3 regions of the Colwellia sp. BRX8-4 genome follow, and region 1 is predicted to be linked to each of the others. Evidence: predicted binding sites of a transcription regulator. Region 1 holds the regulator's gene; each other region holds the start of a gene.
What was found. Region 1 encodes NrdR, which represses ribonucleotide reductase genes. Its sites were predicted from a motif close to AAACACNANATNTNGTGTTT; they were not measured.
Positions count from the first base shown of each region.

Region 2: the regulator NrdR is predicted to act here: its motif matches at 2,166-2,185, upstream of H4J56_RS05350 (adenosylcobalamin-dependent ribonucleoside-diphosphate reductase).
Region 3: the regulator NrdR is predicted to act here: its motif matches at 2,667-2,686, upstream of nrdA (class 1a ribonucleoside-diphosphate reductase subunit alpha).

Region 1 covers NZ_JACGVS010000025.1:15,470-20,840, forward strand. Annotated here, with positions in the region: gene H4J56_RS16775 (hypothetical protein) at 1-393, shown strand, start outside; gene glyA (serine hydroxymethyltransferase) at 700-1,956, shown strand; gene nrdR (transcriptional regulator NrdR) at 2,186-2,641, shown strand; gene ribD (bifunctional diaminohydroxyphosphoribosylaminopyrimidine deaminase/5-amino-6-(5-phosphoribosylamino)uracil reductase RibD) at 2,642-3,778, shown strand; gene H4J56_RS16795 (riboflavin synthase) at 3,834-4,499, shown strand; gene ribBA (bifunctional 3,4-dihydroxy-2-butanone-4-phosphate synthase/GTP cyclohydrolase II) at 4,582-5,371, shown strand, end outside.
Region 2 covers NZ_JACGVS010000004.1:119,023-124,393, forward strand. Annotated here, with positions in the region: gene H4J56_RS05335 (Do family serine endopeptidase) at 1-204, opposite strand, end outside; gene H4J56_RS05340 (YhcB family protein) at 296-751, opposite strand; gene zapE (cell division protein ZapE) at 928-2,043, shown strand; gene H4J56_RS05350 (adenosylcobalamin-dependent ribonucleoside-diphosphate reductase) at 2,249-4,405, shown strand; gene H4J56_RS05355 (NrdJb) at 4,439-5,107, shown strand; gene rplM (50S ribosomal protein L13) at 5,363-5,371, shown strand, end outside.
Region 3 covers NZ_JACGVS010000015.1:78,292-83,662, forward strand. Annotated here, with positions in the region: gene nrdB (class Ia ribonucleoside-diphosphate reductase subunit beta) at 1-119, opposite strand, end outside; gene nrdA (class 1a ribonucleoside-diphosphate reductase subunit alpha) at 254-2,527, opposite strand; gene H4J56_RS13435 (LysR family transcriptional regulator) at 3,105-4,016, opposite strand; gene H4J56_RS13440 (type 1 glutamine amidotransferase domain-containing protein) at 4,196-4,882, shown strand; gene H4J56_RS13445 (iron-containing alcohol dehydrogenase) at 4,959-5,371, shown strand, end outside.

The sequences.
Region 1 (5,371 bases):
TATATGTGGCTCAGTGGCTCGAAAGATCAAGCAACCATTATTTACTTAGGTGGTGGCGGCATTCTTTCCATTATTTTTGTAATATTTGCCATTAAAGCTCGTTTATCGGCATGGAAAATAAATTGTGGCAGTCCTGATAAAGCAATTGAACATGCCATTCTCGGTTGTCAGTCGTCTATTAGCTACATCAAGTTAATAAAGTTCTCTTGTCTCATTATTGGGCCCTTTGCCAATTGGTATGTTTTTGCTGTCACCGAGCAATTAGAAAAATCGCCCATTGTTGGTCTAGCTATTTTGAATATATTTCTGGTGAGTATTTGGCTTGTCAGTCAGTCTTTTTATATAAAAAGGCAAAAAGAGCTAAAACAACTAAATGATATTTTAATAAAATAAATATTGGTTATGTCTTAATAAAATAGATTATATTTTGTTTTTCTGCTTTATTTCTGTTTTAAATTTCTTGTTATTGCTTTTTTTCTTCGTTATATTCTATTTGCTGTTAACGTTGATCAAAGCTGTAAAAGTTTTTATCGATAATAACAGCAACACTCTTGGCATATTAGATTACTAAATGAGCTAAAGCTTGTACCTTTATCCGTGTACAACTGAGCTGATTTCAGGCAATATACGCCGCATAAATTTTGCTATCCATTAGACAATTGTCTGTAACAGCTAAGGCTGAATAATTGAGGAAAAACCATGTTTACACGTGATATGAATATTGCTGATTTTGACCCGGAACTTTATCAAGCGATGAGCAATGAGAAAGTTCGCCAAGAAGAGCACATCGAACTTATTGCTTCAGAAAATTACTGTAGCCCGCGTGTTCTTGAAGCACAAGGTTCTCAATTAACTAATAAATATGCTGAAGGTTACCCAGGCAAACGTTACTACGGTGGTTGTGAATTCGTAGATATCGCTGAGCAATTAGCCATAGACCGTGCAAAAGAATTATTTGGCGCAACTTACGCGAACGTGCAACCTCATGCTGGTTCTCAAGCTAATGCTGCAGTTTTTCAAGCGCTTGTTACTCCAGGTGGTAAAGTGTTAGGAATGAGTTTAGCGCACGGTGGTCATTTAACGCATGGTTCTCATGTTAGTTTTTCTGGCAAGTCTTACGAAGCATTTCAATACGGTCTTCACCCAGAAACAGGTGACATAGATTACGAAGAAATGGAACGTTTAGCACAAGAACATAAACCAGAAATGATCATTGGTGGTTTTTCTGCTTTCTCTGGTGTTGTTGATTGGGCACGTATGCGTAAAATCGCAGACGGTGTTGGCGCATACTTTTTCGTTGATATGGCTCATGTTGCTGGTTTAATTGCCGCCGGTTTATATCCAAACCCAGTGCCACATGCGCATGTTGTTACTACAACTACTCATAAAACATTAGCCGGTCCTCGTGGCGGTTTAATTATTTCGGGTTGTGATGATGAAGCTATCTATAAAAAATTAAACTCTGCTGTTTTCCCAGGTGGCCAAGGTGGCCCATTAATGCACATTATTGCAGCTAAAGCGGTTGCATTTAAAGAAGCATTAGAACCTGAGTTTAAAGTTTATCAACAGAATGTTTTAGACAATGCTAAAGCTATGGTTGCTGTTCTTCAGGAACGCGGTTACAAAGTTGTTTCTAACGGCACTGAAAACCACTTATTGTTACTTGACTTAATTGATAAAGATATTACAGGTAAAGATGCTGATGCTGCATTAGGCCGTGCCCATATTACGGTAAATAAAAACTCAGTACCTAACGACCCACGTTCTCCGTTTGTAACTTCTGGTTTACGTTTAGGTACTCCGGCTATTACGCGTCGTGGTTTTGGCGTTGTTGAAACTCAAGCATTAACGGGTTGGATTTGTGATATTTTAGACGATATCAACAATGAACAGACGGTTACTGATGTTAAAGCCAGTGTTAAAGAACTTTGTTCACGCTTCCCTGTATACGCGTAAATTAAGCTAACGACTTTAGTGTCTTAAGCGATATAGCTGTGGCGCTTAAAGTCTAATGGGAAAAGCTATAAATAAGTTAATGTAACAATAGCTTAATTAGACTAAAATGGCCGCATTAGCGGCCATTATTGTTTCTGTCAATTAAACAGAGCTATGTGTCGAAAGTACCGAGTCCATTAAGATAAAAATATACTTATTGGGATTGGTATAACCTTTTTTGGAGCTTTCCATGTATTGTCCTTTTTGTAGAGCCTTAGATACCAAAGTCATTGACTCTCGTTTGGTCTCTGACGGTCATCAAGTTCGCCGTCGCCGCGAATGTCTAGCCTGTCATGAGCGCTACACTACCTTTGAAACTGCTGAGTTAGTTATGCCACGTATTATTAAAAATGATGGTTCACGTGAGCCTTTCAATGAAGATAAAATGCGTAATGGTTTAGTGCGAGCACTCGAAAAACGTCCGGTGAGTGTCGAGCAAGTCGAACTATCGATTAATAAAGTCAAATCAAAGCTACGTGCCACTGGTGAGCGAGAAGTATCGAGTGAGTTGCTTGGTAATATCATCATGGAACAATTAAAAGAATTAGATAAAGTCGCTTATGTGCGTTTTGCCTCGGTTTATCGCTCTTTTGAAGATATTCGCGAATTTAGTGAAGAAATTGCGCGCTTAGGTAATGAAAAATAGATGAAAGAATTTTCAGCCGAAGATTACCGTTTTATGCAACGGGCTATAATGCTTGCCAAACAAGGACATTATACCACCTCGCCTAATCCGCGCGTTGGTTGTGTTTTGGTAAAAGATGGTAAAATTGTCGGAGAAGGTTTTCATCAAAAAGCGGGTGAAGGCCATGCTGAAGTTAACGCGTTAGCAATGGCGGGTAAAAATGCGCAAGGTGCAACCGCTTATGTAACACTTGAGCCGTGTAGTCATTATGGGTTAACGCCACCCTGTGCTAAAGGACTTATTCTTGCCGGTATTAAACATGTCATAGCGGCGATGGTTGATCCAAATCCTAAAGTTGCTGGTAATGGTTTAAAAATGTTAGCACAAGCGGAAATATCTTCGCAACACGGTTTATTGAGACAAGCGGCTGAAGATTTAAATGTTGGTTTTATCAAACAAATGACCACAGGTTTGCCCTACGTCCGTTGTAAATTAGCGGCGAGTTTAGATGGAAAAACCGCGATGAAAAATGGTGAAAGTAAATGGATTACTTCGCCTCAAGCTCGACAAGATGTTCAGCGTTTACGCGCACAAAGTTGTGCGATTATCAGTGGTGCTGACAGTATATTAACCGATAATGCAAAAATGACGGTACGTTGGTCTGAGCTAGGGGAATTAAAAGATAGTTATCAAGAGGAAGACGTTAGGCAACCGATAAGAGTGATTATAGATACAAAAAATCGCTTAACGCCTAACTTAGCTTTATTTAATGAGCACAGCCCAATAATTTTAATTCGTCGTACCATTGAAAACATTCATCAATGGCCTCATTTTGTAAAGCAGGTGGTTTTACCTGTAGTCAATACATTAGCTAATGAACAACAGATTGACTTACATGCATTACTTCAATATTTAGCTAAGCTAAATTTAAATGATGTACTCATTGAGTCAGGTGCTCGATTAGCGGGTGCTTTTATTGAACAAAATTTAGTCGATGAATTGATTTTATATCAAGCCCCTAAATTGATGGGTGCAGACAGTAAAAGCTTAGTGAATATGACAAGCATTGAAAGCTTGAGCCAAGCAAAAGAACTAAATATAATTGATTTACGTATGATCGGCAAAGATATCCGTATTATTGCTAAACTTTTACCGTAAAATTTTAGTATGGTGTTGAGTTTTACTTGACCTAAAAATGACTTAAAGAGTGATTATGTTCACAGGAATAATTGAAGCAGTTGGTAGCATTCAAGCGATAAACATTACTGGACAGGGTGCAAGAATTGTTATTTCCACCGGTTTATTAGATATGAGTGATGTTAAATTAGGTGATTCAATAGCGACCAATGGCATTTGTTTAACCGTTGTCGCTTTTGACTCATCAACTTATAGTGCCGATGTTTCTAATGAAACCTTACAGCGTACTGGCTTTGTTGATTATCAAACAGGGCAGGCTGTTAATTTAGAAAAAGCCATGTTACCCACCACTCGTTTTGGCGGACATATGGTGTCTGGCCATGTCGATGCTGTGGTTGTAATAACCTCGATTGAACATAATGGTAATAGCCTAGAATACTGGCTTGAAATGCCAAGTGATTTAGCGCCATACATTGCCGAAAAAGGCTCTATCACAATTGACGGCACGAGCTTAACAGTTAACAGTGTCACCGATGATAAATTTCGTCTAACGATCGTTCCTCACACTAACGCGCAAACCATTATTGCTCAATATAAAGCGGGCACTAAAGTCAATTTAGAAGTTGACTTAATCGCCCGTTATATCGAAAGGCTATTAACAAAAAAAGCCGCTAGCACGGCCGAGCACCATAGTTCTGGTGTGACTCATGAACTATTAGCACGTAACGGTTTTATGAAGTAAACAAACAAGGTAGCGTTTGTATATCAAGCGCACTATTGTATTCCTCAAAATTATGAAAAAAAATTAAATAAAAGAGATGATCATGAATTTAAATACCCCACAAGAAATTATTGACGATATTGCTCAAGGTAAAATGGTCATTTTGATGGACGATGAAGACAGAGAAAATGAAGGTGACTTCATTATGGCTGCTGAAAAAGTAACCCCCGAAGCCATTAATTTTATGGCGACTCACGGTCGTGGTTTAATTTGTATGCCGATGACGGTTGAAAAATGCCAGCAGCTCAAGTTACCTTTGATGGTTGAAAAAAATGACGCTCAATTTAGCACTAATTTTACTGTGTCAATTGAGGCCGCTCAAGGAGTAACTACCGGGATTTCTGCTGGCGATCGTGCAACGACTGTATTAGCTGCTGTTGCCAAAGATGCTAATCATTTAAGTATTGTTCAGCCGGGGCATATTTTTCCATTAATAGCCAAAGATGGAGGTGTATTAAATCGCGCAGGCCATACGGAAGCTGGAACCGATTTAGCGCGTTTAGCGGGTTTAGAGCCTGCCGCCGTTATTGTTGAAATACTCAATGAAGACGGTACTATGGCGCGCCGCCCAGACTTAGAAATTATTGCTGAAAAGCATGATTTAAAGATGGGCACCATTGCCGACTTAATTGAATATAGAAATGCTAATGAGACCACTATTGAACGTGTCTCTCAATGTAAGTTACCAACAGCCTTTGGAGAATTCGATTTAACAGTATTTAAAGACACCATTGATGGACAGGCGCACTTTGCCCTAACTAAAGGTGAGATTAAAGCTGACGAACCAACACTAGTTCGTGTTCATCTAGAAAATACCTTTAGAGATTTATTAT
Region 2 (5,371 bases), on a different contig from region 1:
ATCTGGTACTTTAGATTTATCTTCGTGGGTACCAGTAACCGAAATTAGCACGACACCCGGAGTAACCTTCTCTAGCATCGGCGCTAAACTTGGCAACTGTTGACCACTAACGGAAAAAGGTAAATTGGCTTGGACGGGCAAACTTGCCACGGCAATAGAGCCGGAAAGAAGAATACTTGTTGCTAAAACAGACAGTTTTTTCATAAAAGAGACAACCTTCTTATAAACATAAATGATTAATGTAATTTTATACTTAACTAAAGACCTATGCTGTGTGCGTTAGTTCCAAAGAACATTAGCCTACATTTGTAACACTTTGTTTCTTGTCGGCAAAAAGTCCACTCGCTTGACCTGAGTAGTCAAGTGGTGGTTCTGTGCTTGTTTCTTCACTCTTACGTTCGGCTCGGCTGTGACGTAATGATACGGTTTGTGCAAGTTGTTCTTGTGTTTCTTTTGAGAAAAAAGGCATGCCATCAACGTCTGAAGGTGTTGCTTGTTTTAATAACTGCGTACTTTTTTCCATTTGCAACATGGCTGTTTGGCAAGTGCTATTCATTTTGTCCAAAAGTATTGTTGAATCATCTAAATGTTCTGCAACATCGAGTTTATATTGCGCTAAAGCGGCTTCACTATTACTAACGCGTTCACTAAGTTTCTGGTTGTCTTGGACTGATGCAGATAAAAAACGACTAGCAACAAAACCTATTGCCGCACCAACTAATAAAAGAAAAATTGCTAAAACTATATCCATAGTGTCAAACCCTCGTTATATTCAATAAAATTAGTAAAAATATGGGAACTTATTTTGTATAATAGCGCTTCTGTTCGCGCTTACCTAATGAATATGATTGCGAATTTGTTAATTTCAAGAAAATATTTCATTAGTCCTGTAAAGACTTTGTGAAACAAAATATAAGTGGCCAATAAATGATCAAGCTTTCACCTCTAGATAAGTATAATGAAGATTTAACTCGTGATGATTTTTTACATGACGATGCGCAGGAAAATGCGGTAAAAAACTTACAGCGTCTCTATGAAGATCTTCAAAATAAACCCTTACCCGTTGAAGGATTTAAGAAGGTGCTTAATCGCTGGAAGCGCATTGTTGCCTCATCTGAAACCAAAACCATACAAGGACTTTATTTTTGGGGTGGCGTTGGTCGAGGGAAAACTTATTTAGTTGATACATTTTATGATTGTTTGCCTTTTGAAAATAAAATGCGTGTTCACTTTCATCGCTTTATGCACCGTGTTCATCAAGAATTAAAAACATTAACCGGGCAAGCTGACCCATTGAAAATAATTGCCAAACGTTTTGCTGATGAAACCTGTATTATTTGTTTTGATGAATTTTTTGTTTCCGACATTACCGATGCAATGATCCTTGGCGCTTTGTTTGAAGAATTATTTGCACATAATGTTACTTTAGTGGCAACGTCAAATATTATACCTGACGGTCTGTACCGAAATGGTTTGCAACGCGAACGTTTTTTACCAGCTATTAAACTCATCAATAAACATTGTGATGTGGTAAATGTCGATAGCGGTATTGATTACCGTTTGCGAACCCTAGAGCAAGCCGAGATTTACCATGCTCCACTTGATGCAGAGGCAAGTGAAAACCTGGCGCAATATTTTATTCAATTGTCGGTCAAACCAGGTAAGAAAGATGTTGACGTTAAAATAAATAATCGCTCATTATCGGCGATTGAAGAGTCAGACGGTATTGTGCACTTTGACTTTTCGGTGTTGTGTGAATCCGCACGTAGTCAAACTGACTATATGGAGATAAGTCGTTTGTATCACACGGTATTATTAGCAAATGTTAAACAAATGAGTGTCGATCGTGAAGATGCGGCCCGTCGATTTATTGCCTTGGTTGATGAATTTTATGAACGTAATGTAAAATTAATTATTTCTGCTGAAGTCGAAATGGAAAATTTATACAGCCACGGTGGTTTGGAATTTGAGTTCAAACGTTGTTTAAGTCGTTTACAAGAAATGCAGTCACATGATTATTTAGCAAGTAAGCACTTACCTTAGTGAGATAGTAAAACTTACTTAAAGATAATTATAAAAATGCCGATTTAACGATCGGCATTTTTTTATGCCAATTTTAGCGTTATTACGCTAACTAGCTATATGTTGTGTTGTTTATTGATCTTGATCGCAATATGTAGTGCTTTGGCTTTTGTCATTTATTTTTATAGGTAATATACACCAAAAATAAAATGATAAAGGAATGCTGATGACAAACGCTTTTTCACCAGGCTTAGCGACAAGTATTAAATTACAAGCCGCTTCAGTTGATATTTGGGATAAAAAATACCGCTTAAAAGACAAACATGGCCACCCGCAAGAGAATACTATTTCAGAAACATTTCATCGAGTTGCCTTAGCGCTCGCGGATATAGAAAATAAAGATAAGAAAAAGTGGTACGAGAAATTTGTTTGGGCGATGGAATGTGGCGCCTATCCTGCGGGACGAATAATATCAAATGCAGGTGCCAAAAAATTTAAGCCCGCCACATCAACAATAAACTGCACGGTTTCAGGCACTATCGACGATTCAATGACGGGTATATTAACTGCGGTGCACCAAGCAGGCCTAACGTTAAAGGCGGGGTGTGGTATTGGTTATGAATTCTCAACTTTAAGACCTAGTGGTGCCTTTGTTGCTGGCGCCGGTGCCACAACTTCAGGTCCACTGTCGTTCATGGATATCTTCGATAAAATGTGTTTTACCATTAGTTCTGCCGGCGGGCGGCGTGGTGCGCAAATGGGGGTTTTTGATATCTCTCACCCTGATGTTAAACGTTTTATTTTAGCGAAGCGCGAGGATGGTCGGTTACGGCAATTTAATTTATCACTACTGATCAGTGATGAATTTATTGCTGCTGTAAAAAATCAACAAGACTGGTTACTCAATTTTCCTATTTCTCACCAAGAGTTACTTGCCGATGATATCGCTATCACCGATCGGGATAAAATACTCTTCAAAGAGAATTATTTTGATAACGCTTATATTAAAAAACATAATTATGTATTGAATCATGAAGGTAAAATCGCCTGTAAAATTTATAGCACGATACCAGCTGTTAGGCTGTGGGATATGATAATGAGCAATACATTTGACTATGCTGAACCAGGTTTTTTACTCATTGACCATGCTAACGAAATGAATAACAACTGGTTTTGTGAAAAACTACGTGCAAGTAATCCCTGCGGCGAACAAATATTACCGCCCAACGGTGCTTGTCTGCTGGGTTCAGTAAATTTAGTTAAATTTGTTGAGCAACCTTTCACTTCTAGTGCGAAATTTAATTGGGATAAATACCGCGAAGTTATTAAAGTTTTTACCCGCATGCTCGACAACGTAGTAGAAATTAATGGCTTACCACTGCCTGAACAACAGCAAGAAATTCAAAGTAAGCGCCGTCATGGTATGGGGTACTTAGGATTAGGCTCAGCTCTGACATTATTAAAAATACCTTATAATAGTCCTGAAGCCCTGGCTTTTACTGACAAAGTATCAAAAGTTTTAGCGATAACGGGGTGGCAAGAAGCGTTAAATTTAGCAAAAGAAAAAGGTCCTGCGCCGATACTTGCACAAACGTTCGTGGTAACTCAGCAAATGCTAGTAAAACGCCCCGAAATGATAAAAGACGGCATAAAAGTGGCGGATAAAATAAAAGGTTCAGTTCTGCACGCAAAATACAGTCGTTATATGCAGCGTATCGCTGAAGAAAATCCTGAACTTGTCGAAGCGTTAGCTGAGGTTGGCGCCCGTTTTACACATCATTCTTCAATAGCACCCACAGGCACTTTAGCGCTCAGTCTAGGTAATAATGTATCTAATGGTATTGAACCAAGCTTTGCACATGAATATCACCGCAATATTATTCGTCAAGGTAAGAAATCAAAAGAATCCGTCGCTGTTTCAAGTTATGAACTGCTGGCATATCGTCATTTTATCAATAAAGATGCTTTGGCATATAGCGAAGATGACAATAAAAAGCTGCCTAACTATTTTGTATCTGCCGATGCCATCGCTCCTAAAGAACATGTTGATATTCAGTCTGCGGCACAATACTGGATAGACTCGTCTATTTCAAAAACAATTAATGTTCCAACTGATATCGATTATGAAAACTTCAAAGATATCTATTTGTATGCATACGACCAGGGCTTGAAAGGCTGTACGACTTTTCGTTTTAACCCAGAAGTCCATCAAGGCGTATTAGTAAAAGACGAAGAACTCGCTAATGTAACGTATCAGTTTACCTTAGCCGATGGCACTGAGATTTTAGCGAAAGGTAATGAAGAGGTGGTTTACGACGGCGAAACGCATACGGCTGCAAATCTTCATGACGCTTTAAAAGAAGGTTACTACGGTAAGCTCTAAAAGCCCTGGCAAAAAATAACGAGGAAACTAATAATGAGAGAAATTAATCAAGCGATCACTGCGGTTAAGGTGTTAGTTGCTGATCAGCTGCCTGTTAAAGAAAAAATAAAAGGCATCGCGGATAAACTCACCGAAAGTACAAAACGTCCTGAAATGTTAATTGGTTCTACTTATAAAATAAAACCGCCAGTATCAGACCATGCTCTTTATATTACTATTAATGATATTTTGCTCAATCAAGAAAGTGACCAAGAAACTCGCCGTCCTTTCGAAATTTTTGTCAATTCAAAAAATATGGAGTTTTATTCTTGGGTAGTGGCGCTAACACGGGTTATTTCAGCGGTATTTCGCAAGGGAGGTGACTGCACCTTTTTAGTCGAAGAGCTAAAAGCAGTATTTGACCCCAAAGGTGGCTATTACCAAAGAGGCACAGGTATATTTATGCCATCGGTGGTCGCTGATATTGGCCATGTTATTGAAACACATTTAAAGGCATTAGATATGTTGCCAAAAAGTGAAAGAGATAACCACCAACAAGCCTACATTGAGGAAAAGCGCCAAACAATAAAAGCTAAAGAGGGAAGTGAGCTATTAGCTTTTCCAACCACAGCAAGCCAATGTGTAAAATGTTATCAAAAGTCGGTAATCTCATTAGACAATTGCGCTACTTGCTTAAATTGCGGCGATTCAAAATGTGGTTAGTTACTAGCTAGCGATTGTATTCGTGATAAAAGTTTAAAAAAAGTGCAATTGATTGTGATTTATAGGTGATCTTAGTAGATAACTTCTGTATAATCCGCGCTCCCTGCGTTACAAATGCCTACTGTTTTTGACTTTTGTGAAAAGTAGTGGCGATGGACTCGATACTCGAAGGGGTAGAGCGTGGTCTTTTTAACCGGTGATGCTAATTCTTAGCATTCATCATTTAAAGTAACATAATAAATATTGGGTTTTTTAATGAAAACT
Region 3 (5,371 bases), on a different contig from region 1:
AGTTTTTCAAAGGCGATAAAACGTTGTTGGTCATATCGTGAGACATTGACACTGTTACCTAAAAACATTGGCTCGAGTAGCGCATTGTTAGGAACTTGATTAAACGTGGTGTAGGACATCTATTACTCCTTGATAACACGCATGGAAGTCACAGCCTGTTATCGAAATTTTGTTTTTAAAAATTATAGGTATGACTGATTATGCTCAAAGCTCCATTGTTAAAAAACAATGAAGCTTTTTTTTGTGCGCACAATTAAATTTTACATGCGCCGCCTTCACAGTCTTCTTCTTCTAATCCGAGCATATTCTCAGACGCACCATCACGGGTGTTATGGTAATACATGGTTTTAACGCCTAATTTATAAGCGGTTAAAATATCCTTTAAGATTTGCTTCACCGGTACTTTTCCGCCTTCAAAGCGTGCAGGGTCGTAGTTAGTATTTGCAGAGATGGTTTGGTCAATAAACTTCTGCATGATACCCACTAGCTGCAAGTAACCTTCGTTATTTGGAATATTCCAAAGTAACTCATAGTTACCCTTTAATCTTTGATATTCAGGTACAACCTGTTTTAAAACACCATCTTTACTAGCCTTTATACTGATTAAACCTCTTGGTGGTTCAATTCCATTTGTAGCATTTGAAATTTGTGATGAAGTTTCAGATGGCATTAACGCGGAAACCGTTGAATTTCTTACGCCATGTGTCTTGATACTCTCTCGCAAAGTTTCCCAGTCAAGATGAAGGGGTTCACCGGTAATGTCGTCAATGGTCTTTTTATAAGTATCAATCGGTAAAATACCTTGTGATAAACGTGTCTCATTAAATTTAGGACAAGCGCCTTTTTCTTTTGCTAATTCATTTGATGCTTTCAATAAATTAAATTGAATGGCTTCAAAGGTACGGTGAGTTAAATTGTTAGCACTGCCATTTGAATAATACACGCCGTTTTTAGCTAAGTAATAAGCATAGTTTATTACGCCTATACCTAATGTTCTTCTGCCTATAGTGGCATTGTAAGCAGCTGGCATCGGGTAGTTTTGATAATCAAGTAAACTATCAAGCGCTCGAACTGCAAGGTCTGATAAACCTTCTAATTCATCTAAGCTTTCTATTGCGCCTAAGTTAAAGGCTGACAAAGTACAAAGGGCAATTTCGCCATTTGGATCATTAATATCATTCATTGGTTGTGTCGGTAGCGCAATCTCTAAACACAAATTACTTTGGCGTATTGGTGCTTGTTTCGGATCGAATGGGCTGTGCGTATTACAGTGATCAACATTCTGTAAATAAATTCGACCTGTGCTGGCACGCTCTTGAGCAAATAAGGTGAATAACTCAATAGCTTTAATGCATTTTTTACGAATTGAATCATCAGCTTCATATTTTACATACAAGGCTTCAAATTTCTCTTGGTCTTCAAAAAAAGCATCATAAAGGCCAGGAACATCGCTCGGGCTAAAGAGAGTAATAGACTCTCCTTTGATTAAGCGTGTGTACATAAGCTTATTGAATTGCACGCCATAATCTAAATGACGGACACGATTTTCTTCAACACCTCGGTTATTTTTAAGGACCAGTAAGCTTTCAACTTCTAAATGCCAAAGTGGGTAGAATAACGTAGCTGCGCCGCCTCGAACTCCCCCTTGTGAACAACTTTTAACAGCCGTTTGAAAATGCTTGAAAAACGGAATACAACCGGTATGAAAGGCTTCACCATTACGTATCGAACTACCTAAAGCGCGAATACGGCCAGCATTGATGCCAATGCCTGCTCGTTGTGAAACATATTTAACAATAGAGCTAGAAGCCGCGTTTATTGAGTCTAAACTGTCACCACATTCAATTAATACACAAGATGAAAATTGACGAGTAGGCGTACGTACCCCTGCCATAATAGGTGTAGGTAACGATATTTTGAAGGTTGAAATCGCGTGATAAAAACCTTCAACATATTTTAAACGTGTTTCAACAGGATATTTAGCAAATAAACAAGCGGCCACTAAGATATATAAAAACTGAGCACTTTCGTAAATTTCACCCGTTACCCGGTTTTGGACAAGGTATTTACCTTCTAATTGTTTGACTGCGGCGTAACTAAAGTCTAAATCGCGAGGATGAACAAGAAATTTTTCCATTTGTTCAAACTCTGCTTCGCTGTAATCAGCTAGAAGATGTTCATCATATTTACCATTTTCTACCATACTAACAACATGGGTAAATAATTTAGGCGGCTCAAATTGGCCGTAGGCTTTTTTACGTAGATGAAAAATAGCCAAACGTGCTGATAAATACTGATAATCAGGTGTCTCTTCTGAAATAAGATCAGCGGCGGCTTTAATGATAGTTTCATGAATGTCAGCAGTCTTGATACCGTCGTAGAATTGAATATGAGATTTCAACTCAACTTGTGACACCGAAACGTTATCAAGGCCTTCAGCAGCCCAAGTGATAACTTGATGAATTTTTTCTAAATCGATGAGTTCTTTTTTGCCGTTACGCTTACTTACAAAAAGATTATTAGTCATGAAGAGCCTGTCATTTATTAATTATGCTGGTCGCTTTATTTACCTAACGTTGTCAACTAAAGAAAACGTTAAGTGAACACTTATCAGTATTATATTTCCCTAAAATGTAAATTAGCACAAAAAAACATCTGAACAACAAATACACTATATATAGGGGTTTTCTAAAAACTGATCACAAGATAATGAGGTTTGGCTGTTTTTGCAAGTGATAAAAAGCATAGTTTTTAATAACTTTCTTTAGAGTAAAAGTTCAGTTAGTAACGACTAACTTAGTAGTGCTTTTTATTTTTGATATTACAAAAACGCAACGTTTATTTTAATTAATTTTTGTGGGTAATTTATTTTTAAATAAAATTACCCGTTTATTGGTTGTTTTTGTCAGCTAAAACTTAATTTCCAATAAAAACAACACGTTGCTTTTTTTTAAGCAGGAAGGGCACTAAATGAACAATAATGCTGATATAGACTGTTTAGGTTAAGCGTTACGATGACAACTTGTATAAAGTTTATCCGCTAGTTATTAGTAGATCATAAGAGCGGTTGGTCCACACAAAAATATATACATTAATAAGTGGGGTTATTGCTTTTTTATTATACTTTGGCTGGTGAAATACTCTTTTAAGAAGTTAAGTAATAAGCGCAGCTTTTTGGAATTGGCTGTACCAGGCGGGAATACACCAAAGACATTAATGTCGCTAAAAGCATAATCATCTAGCACTGTTTCTAAAGTGCCTGCTTTTATTTTTGGCCAAGCATCGTAAATAGGAATACGGCCCAGACCATGTCCTGCTTCAACAAAGGCAGTACGTGCGGCGGCATTATTGGTACTAATACTGCCTTTTGTGGTGACACTGAACGAACGACTGCCCTTAGTCAAGGTTAACACTCCAGAGGTTAATTTATAAATAACCCATTGGTGGTCGCTTAAATCAGCCGGTTTAGTGGGGCGGCCAAATTGCAGAAAATATTCAGGTGCGCCACAAAGGCATGTTTGTAGCGTCGCCAGTTTAGTTGCTTGTAAACCAGAGTCAGGTAAGGGGGCACCGCGAATCGCTAAATCGATACCTTCTTTCATAATATTAACGACCTCATCAGTTAACATCACATCGAGTGCTATTTTGGGGTAAATTTTTTTAAATTCGTTCAGCGCCGGCACAACGGTCTGCAAACCAACATTTACCGGGCACGTTATTTTAAGTAAGCCGATAGGTTCATTTTTGAAATTTTCAATTTGCTGATTAGCGGCACTGGCTTGCTCAGCAATAACTCGACAGCGTTCATAATAGGCTTGACCCGCTTCGGTCAGGTTAATCGCACGTGTTGAACGATTAAGTAACTTTACCTCGAGCTGCGCTTCAAGCTTCTTCAAATGATAACTTACTACTGCTCTTGATAGTCCTAAATGTTTAGCGGCTGCACTTAAGCTACCTTGTTCAATGACTTGAGCGAATACAACCATACTTTTGAGTTGTTCAAATGAGATATCCATAACAGCACCTATTGAGGTAATAACCAGTTAATCATTTACTTTGCTAATCATTGTATCAATTATTGATACAATGATGTCAGTTTTATCTGCATTGTTCATTTTTGTTCTTAGGCATATACTAGCTACATTGAATAAACGAACACCTAAACTCACTTATATAACCAAACGGATGAATGATAATGACTAAACAAATATTAATGGTACTTACTTCACATGATGAGCTTGGTAACACAGGCCAAAAAACCGGTTTTTGGGTTGAAGAATTTGCCGCCCCTTATTATGCTTTTATCGATGCTGGTGTCGAAGTTACTTTAGCAACACCTAAGGGTGGACAAGCACCAATAGACCCAACCAGCACACTTGAAGACTTTCAAACAGCTGCGACAGACCGTTACGATGCAGATAGCGAAGCACAAGCTAAAATCGCTAATACGCTAATATTAGCTTCTGTTAATGAAGCTGACTTTGATGCAGTATTTTATCCTGGTGGTCATGGTCCATTATGGGATCTTACCGACAATACTGACTCAATTACCTTGATTGAAAACTTTCTTAACGCCGGAAAAGCTGTTGCAACAGTTTGTCATGCAAGCGCTGCCTTGTTAAATGTAAAACAACCTTCTGGTGATTTTGCTGTTAAAGGCAAAGCCGTAACCGGTTTTACTAACAGTGAAGAAGAAGCGGTTCAACTAACTGAAGTTGTGCCATTTTTAGTAGAAGATGAATTGATTAAACGTGGCGGCGAATACCAAAAGGCTCAAGATTGGCATGCCTTTGCAATTCAAGATGGCCTCATTATTACCGGTCAAAACCCAGCTAGCTCGGCATTAGCCGCTGAAAAATTATTAACTCACCTTTCAGCATAGTTACTTAGAACAGACAACTCGATTAGCTAACCTGTTTAGCTAATCGATTTAACGCTTTACCTTTAAGGACATATAAATGTTAAATTTTAATTTTCAAAACCCAACTAAAATTAATTTTGGGCCGGGAGAAATTCAAACCATTTCAAAAGAAATACCATTAGATGCAAGAGTACTCATTGTTTACGGTGGAGGTTCAATCAAAGGTAATGGTGTTTATAAGCAAGTTATTGATGCGCTTAAAGAGCACACTTACTTTGAATTTTCAGGCATTGAACCTAACCCAACTTACGACACTTTAATGAAAGCGCAAACGATCATCAAAGCTGAAAATATTGATTATTTACTTGCTGTTGGCGGTGGCTCTGTTGTTGATGGCGCTAAATTTATTGCCGCTGCGGCATTATTTGAAGGTGATGACCCTTGGGATATTCTTGCCAAACAGCAAGCGTTCACTAAAGCTTTACCCATTGGCGCGGTGTTAACTTTACC